DNA from 3 places in the Streptomyces sp. NPDC101151 genome. Region 3 is predicted to be linked to each of the others. Evidence: riboswitches for the same ligand, from Rfam matches in the RefSeq annotation. Region 3 holds a riboswitch; each other region holds the start of a gene.
The links. Region 3 has a riboswitch for cobalamin ahead of ACIRU3_RS34660 (prenyltransferase/squalene oxidase repeat-containing protein). Riboswitches for the same ligand answer to the same signal wherever they lie in the genome.

Region 1: it holds a riboswitch for cobalamin, as region 3 does, so the genes downstream of both, ACIRU3_RS46790 (CbtB-domain containing protein) here and ACIRU3_RS34660 (prenyltransferase/squalene oxidase repeat-containing protein) in region 3, are expected to answer to the same signal.
Region 2: it holds a riboswitch for cobalamin, as region 3 does, so the genes downstream of both, ACIRU3_RS35520 (ribonucleoside-diphosphate reductase subunit alpha) here and ACIRU3_RS34660 (prenyltransferase/squalene oxidase repeat-containing protein) in region 3, are expected to answer to the same signal.

What each region holds. Positions count from the first base shown of each region.
Region 1 is NZ_JBIWPP010000084.1:766-3,020, reverse strand. Features, by position in the region: gene ACIRU3_RS46795 (CbtA family protein) at 1-540, opposite strand, end outside; gene ACIRU3_RS46790 (CbtB-domain containing protein) at 562-780, opposite strand; cobalamin riboswitch at 817-966, opposite strand; partial or broken gene ACIRU3_RS46785 (NAD(P)-binding domain-containing protein) at 1,094-1,291, opposite strand; gene ACIRU3_RS46780 (enoyl-CoA hydratase/isomerase family protein) at 1,324-2,255, opposite strand, start outside.
Region 2 is NZ_JBIWPP010000028.1:85,983-88,237, forward strand. Features, by position in the region: gene ACIRU3_RS35520 (ribonucleoside-diphosphate reductase subunit alpha) at 1-862, opposite strand, end outside; cobalamin riboswitch at 988-1,125, opposite strand; gene mctP (monocarboxylate uptake permease MctP) at 1,426-2,255, opposite strand, start outside.
Region 3 is NZ_JBIWPP010000027.1:3,510-5,764, reverse strand. Features, by position in the region: gene ACIRU3_RS34660 (prenyltransferase/squalene oxidase repeat-containing protein) at 1-905, opposite strand, end outside; cobalamin riboswitch at 1,087-1,220, opposite strand; cobalamin riboswitch at 1,305-1,379, shown strand; gene ACIRU3_RS34655 (prenyltransferase/squalene oxidase repeat-containing protein) at 1,504-2,255, shown strand, end outside.

The DNA.
Region 1 (2,255 bases), on a different contig from region 3:
CACGACGACGAACGCCGCCACCGCGGCCACCGTCGCCCACCAGGCGCCCAGCGAGGGCGCGAGGCGCTTGCCCACCATGGTGGCGGCAATCGCCAGGAGCACGCTGAGCAGCATCATCAGGAAATACAGCGTGGTCCGCCTGCCGATGGTGTCCGGGTCACCGACCGACGGCGGATTGGCCGGGTACTTCAGGAACGGCACCACGTACACGGCCACCAGGGCACAGACCGACAGCAGCAGCGCGGTCGCCCGCGGGCTGAAGCGGCCCACCCGGCCCAGCGCGAAGCAGTACGCGAGCGCCGCGATGCCACCGAAGGCGACCCCGTAGACGAGGACACCGGTGGCCAGACCGGCGGTGGACTGCAGGGAGCGGGAGACGACTTCCATCTCGTGCTCGTGGGAGTGGGCGTCCTCGAAGCCGATCGCCCTGTCCACGCTCGGCTCACCGAGGAGGTAGGCGACGACGAGAGCGAGCACACCGGCGGCCAGACCGGCGAGCATGCCCCGCACGAGGAGGTTTCTTACCGTTGCGGAGTTCATGAGAGTGCGGCGTCCCTCGCGTCAGTGGCAGGGGAAGCCGAGCAGGTGACGGGCGTCGTGCACCCACTCATGGACGTCCGTGCCGCTGAACACGGAGGTGGCGCCCTGCTCGGCGCCGACGAAGTACAGCAGAACCAGCATCAGGATGCCGAAGAAGACCGCCCACGGCGCTATCGCCTTCAGCGGCAGCGTGGCGGGAACAACGGGAGTGGCTGTCGGCGGAGCGACGGTCTGCGCCATGGCAGGACCTCCTCTGGGAGTTCGCGTCCCATCTCGGTGGTGCACAGGACGACGGCCACGGGTCTGACTCACGAAACACCCCTTCTTCCAAGGTGTCTCGCACACAGTGGCGCGACCGTGCCGGATTCCCACCGGCTTCCGTCTCGCCGTCGTCAATATCGCACCGACCGTACCGCGTGCCGCCTGCCCGGCCAAGACCGCGTCCACCTGGCGGCATCCAGCCGGCACGCCAGGTGGACGGACCGGTGACCAGCGGGTCAGCGGTGGCGGAATTCCGGCGGTCGCTTGTCGACGAAGGCGCCCACGCCCTCCTGTCGTCGTAGAGGTCGAGGACGTGGCGGCCCGCGGGGAGCATGCTGACGACCACGTCGGCGCCCGCCACGGCGGCGGACGCGCATCCGGCCGGTTCGGCACCGGCCGTGGCCGCGGTGTCGAGGGCGTCGGGCACGAGGTCGTGGCCGGGTACCCGGTGGACGGCCTTGACCAGGTTGGCGGCCATGGGGCCGCCCATGTGACCGAGTCCGATGACGGCGATGGTGCGGCTCACCAGGCCACCTCCGTGGCGGCGTCGGGTCCGGCGAGCCCCAGCTCCCGGTCGCCGAGGGGGGCGAAGAAGCGTTCGACGTCGGCGTCGGTGACCTCGGCGAGCCTGGCCGGGGACCAGTGCGGGTTGCGGTCCTTGTCGATGACCTGGGCGCGGATGCCCTCCACCAGGTCGGCTGTGCTCAGGGTCGCGCAGGAGACGCGGTACTCCTGGTCGAGGACCCGCTCCAGCGGGCCGAGGCGCCGAGCGCGGCGCATGGCGACGAGGGTGACCTTGAGCGAGGTGGGCGACTTGGCGAGCAGGGTTTCGGCCGCCTCCTTCGCGTCGGGGCCGCCCTGGGCGAGCAGCCGGTGGATGATCTCCTCGACCGTGTCGGCGGCGTAGCAGGTGTCGATCCACTCGCGCCGTCCGGCCAACTCGCCCGGCGGCGAGGGCCGCACATGGCGTGCCAGGACGTCTCGTACGGGCAGGTCGGCGAGGTCGTCGACGAGGTGCCGGAGGGACGTGGACGGTACGTAGTGGTCGGCCAGGCCGCACAGCAGGGCGTCGGCTGCGCCGATCTGGGTGCCGTTCAGCGCGAGGTGGGTGCCCAGTTCTCCCGGCGCGAGGGCGAGGAGATGCGTGCCGCCGACGTCGGGGACGAAGCCGATGCCGGTCTCGGGCATGGCGATCCTGGACCGCTCGGTGACGACCCGGACGCTGCCGTGCGCGGAGACGCCGACACCGCCGCCCATGACGATGCCGTCCATGACGGCGACGTACGGCTTGGGGTAACGGGCGATGCGGGCGTTGAGGTGGTACTCGTCGCGCCAGAACGCGGCGGAGGCGGTGCCGTCGCCGTTGCGGGCGTCGTCGTGGACGGCGCGGATGTCACCGCCCGCGCACAGGCCGCGCTCCCCCGCGCCGGTGATGACCACGGTCTCCACGGAAG
Region 2 (2,255 bases), on a different contig from region 3:
GGGTCTTCAGGAACGGGACGATGCCGTTGGAGTGCCCGTTGGTGCCGCGGATCAGCGAACCGCGGCTGCGGATCCGGGAGTACGACAGACCGATGCCGCCGGCGTGCTTGGAGAGGCGGGCGACCTGGTGGTAGCGGTCGTAGATGGAGTCCAGCTCGTCCAGCGGGGAGTCGAGGAGGTAGCAGGACGACATCTGGGGGTGCCGCGTGCCGGAGTTGAAGAGGGTGGGGGAGGAAGGCAGGTAGTCGAGGCGGCTCATGAGCCCGTACAGCGCCGAGACCTCGTCCACGGAGCGGGCCGTGTCGTCCTCGGCGAGGCCCGCGGCGACGCGCAGCATGAAGTGCTGGGGCGTCTCGATCACCTTGCGGGTGATGGGGTGCCGCAGCAGGTAGCGGCTGTGCAGGGTGCGCAGGCCGAAGTAGCCGAAGCGGTCGTCGGCGGTCCGGTCGACCAGCGCGTCCAGACGCTCGGCGTGCAGCCGCACGAACTCCGCCGTGCGGTCGGCCACCAGGCCCTCGCGGTGCCCCACGGCGACGGACTCGGTGAAGGACGTGACGCCCTGCGAGGCGGCCTCGGCGCGGATGGAGACGGTCAGCAGCCGGGCGGCCAGCCGGGAGTAGGCGGGGTCCTCGGAGATGAGGCCGGCGGCCGCCTCCGTGGCCAGCTCGCGCAACTCCGCCTCGTCCGCCCGGGCGGAGCGGCCCCGCAGCGCGGCCGCGGCGACGCGGCCGGGGTCGGCGTCGGGGAGGTCGGCGGTCAGCTCGGTCAGGGTCCGCAGCAGCGCGGCACCGGGACCGTCGGTGTCCACCGGGGCTTGCGTCGCCTGGATGGCTGAAGCCGGTTCGGCTGGCGCGATGGTCACGTGGGGCTCTCCCTCGCTCGGCACGGGGGCCTGGCGGAGGGCAGGGGGCAGCACGAGCGCGCACGGCGTCGCGTCCACCGGCCCACTCCACGAAGCCCGGACGTCTGGAGGCACCCGGACCGGACGGCCGGGCGCGCGCTGCCGGCAGGTCCTCGGACTGAACAGGCGTGCGGATACACGCAAGTACACCGTTGCGGGACAGTTCCGGATTCGCACCGGATTCCCCTGCGACGACAGCGAGGACGAGCATACATCTAGTGCCGGGCTGTGGTGTCACCCCCAGATGTTGTGTCTGTTGCGTGTTGCGGCGGCTTCAGAGTGTCAACTCGTAGGTGGGGATCCGGACGGCGTCCAGGTGGGGGACGGGGTTCCGGTTCCGCGCGCGTGTGCGAACGGGGCCGAGGTGTTCGTGGCTCCTCCGGGCGCCGATGCGGTGGGGCGCTGCGCATCGGGCGCTGGGCGGACGGCGGCCCCACGGCGGGCGGGCACGAACAGCGGGCCGCCGTGGTGCTCGGCGGCCCGCTGCGGGGTGCGTGGGGTTGCCCGTGCCCCTCGGGCGCGGTTCAGTGACCGGCGCCTGCCGTGGCCGGCGGAAGCTCCACCTCGACGCCCGCGTCGCCGGCGTCCGCCGTGTAGTCCTCCGGCCTGGTCTCGTCGAGGCCCTCGGGGGCCTTCACGGCCTTCAGGACGAAGGTCAGGACCACCGTGACGACGACGTTCAGCACGAAGGCCGTGAGACCGATGTAACCGATCTCACCGATGCCCGGGATCTCCTTCGCGGAGCCGCCGAAGTGCTTCTGGGTCGGCGAGGCCACCCCGTACGCGGCGAACGTGCCGTAGATCATTCCGACCGCCCAGCCGGCGAGCAGCGCCCAGCGGTGGAACCACCGGGTGAACAGGCCACCGACCAGGGCCGGGAAGGTCTGCAGGATCCAGATGCCGCCCAGCAGCTGGAAGTTGATGGCGACCGTCTTGTCCATCGTCAGGACGAAGACCAGCGCACCCACCTTCACCAGCAGCGACACCAGCTTGGAGACCCGGGTCTCCTGCTCGGGCGTGGCGTCGGGCCGGATGAAGTCCTTGTAGATGTTGCGGGTGAAGAGGTTCGCCGCCGCGATGGACATGATGGCCGCGGGCACCAGGGCGCCGATGCCGATCGCCGCGAAGGCCACGCCCGCGAACCAGTCCGGGAACATGTCCTCGAACAGCTGCGGAATCGCCAGCTGCCCGTTGGTGACCTTCACCCCGGCCGCGATCGCCATGAAGCCGAGCAGCGCGAGCAGGCCCAGCATCAGCGAATACAGCGGCAGGATCGTGGTGTTGCGCCGGATCACCTCACGGCTCCTGGACGACAGCGTCGCGGTGATCGAGTGCGGGTACATGAACAGCGCGA
Region 3 (2,255 bases):
CCGGACTCGGGGCCCGCCGCACACACGTTCTTCTTGAGGACGTCGACGAGGTCATGCCCGCCGAGGGCCCGCGGATCGCGTTCGGTGACCTTGGCGAGAAGAGCCAGCCGAGCGACGGCAGTGGCGTCGGGAACCTGGTCGGCGCCGTTCGGGAAGGCGAATTCAGCGACGTGGGCGGCGAGAAAGCCGGTGACCTTGTCGAGCGCGGCGCTCTTCCCGTCCACCGCGGCGAGCGCGTAGGCGGTATCGACGGTCAGCGAGTAGTTCGGGGTGGTGGCGCCATCGTCGACGATGCGGTCACCATCGGTCATGCGGCCCTTGAGCCAGGCAGCGGCAGCCTTCACGTCGACCTTGCCCGGGGCGCCGGTGGGCGTGTCCCCCGGGTCCGGAGTGTGGGTGCCGCCGGCGCGTACGTCGTCGGGACCGAAGGTGGGCTTGCCCGTGGTGCCGCCGACGTCCGTGCCGCCGTAGACCCAGGCGTCGACGTCGCCGTCCTTGAGCTTGCGGTCCATGGCGCCGTACTGGCTGTAGGTCCACTCGTCCTGGCCGGGCGAGGCGATCCAGTAGGACCAGTACGCCGTGGCCTGCGGGGTCAGCACGCAGGACTCCTTGTCCGGAGTCGGGTACTGCGTACCGGAGTTGAAGGAGCGGTAGCCGATGCGGCAGATGAAGGCGGGGCCGTCGTGCTGGGTACCGGTGGTGCTGAATCCGGCGTCGTGCAGCAGCTCGTAGCCGGTGGTGGGCGTGGGGTCGCAGCCGCGTTCGATCTTGCCGCCGAACGGCCCGAAGTCGACGGCGACGACGGCGCCCTTGGTCGCGGTGCAGTCACCGACACCGTCGGCCGAGGCGGGCGTCGTCGTGAGGAACGTCACGCAGGCCGCCAGCAGGATGAACAGGGCGGACATGAGCGAAGTCACGCCTCGTGCGCCTGCTGTTCTCCCGTTTCTTCGCTTCCCCGTTCGCACCACGGCCCCCTCGCGCCTGCCCGACGCGGGCGCAGACGTGGCAGAGGGCCCCCGTCGGACGGAGAGTTCCCCGCAGCCGGAAGCTGGTCGCACCACGCCGTAGTCCACGACGGCGTCTGTTGCTGATGAACACGCTCCAGGCAGTCCGGCTCGCCCGACGGTGCCGGGCCTACGGTTGCGGGTCAGCGCCGGGCTTCGACCGGCTTCCCCTGGAACTTATTGCGTATCAGCGGGATTTGAACACGGTTCATAGAGACCGTCAAGGGTGGGCCACAGGCCGGTCGGGGCGACTGCTGGCGGCTCGGGTACGCGTCAGGTACCGTCCCGGACTGCCGAGTGGGGGAACCCGGTGGGAGTCCGGGGCTGACGCGCAGCGGTATGGGACGGCAGGGGCCGGCCCGAGCCCGAATGCCCAAGCGGCGAAGCACCTTTGGAAGCCGATCCACGCGTTCCGGACGGCGGCCAGACCCGCTGCTCCACGGGACGTCAGAGGCCCAGCATCGGGTTCGGCCGGCGTCCTTCATCCAAGGAGCAGGCCATGTCCCGTTCGCTGTCCTACCGTCGTGCCGTCCTCACCGCGACCGCCGCAATCGGGGTCTTCGCGCTCACCACGCTGCCCGCGGCGGCGACCTCCACACCGGCCCAGATCGCCACGTCGAAGACGAACGGCGTCACCTACCTCAGGTCGCTCCAGGCGGCAGACGGTTCGTACGCGGGCTCCGGACTGTCCAACGAGTGGGCGTTCAGCGCTCTCGCCTCGGCCGGGACAGCCGCCGTGGACGTGACACCCGGCGGCGACACGAGCAAGAACGCGAGAACCGTCTACCGCAACCTGCTCTCCACCGCCGGCTGGCCGTCCGCCTCGCCCGTCGTCACCGACTACGAGCGCGCCACGCTGAACGCCTACGCGGCCGGTATCGACCCGTCCCGAGTCTCCGCCTCCCGCAACCTGATCGCCGACATCTACGGCTACTGGCAGACCTCCGAGCCCGGCTACATCGGCCCGTCGGCCAACTTCAACGGCACCGTCTTCGCCGCGCTCGCCCTGAACAGCGCGAAGACCCAGTCCGGGCAGGCCCGCATTCCGCAGGCGTTGCGCAACACAGTCATCACCCGCATCCGTGCCAACCAGCACAACGACGGCGGCTGGAACTTCAGCAAGGCCGAAGGTAACCCCAGCCAGCTCGCCGCCACGAGCGACATCGACATGACCGGCGCCGCGATGGCCGCCCTGTGCGTGTCCGGCGTGCCGAACAGCGACACCGACATCGTGCAGGCCAAGGCGTTCCT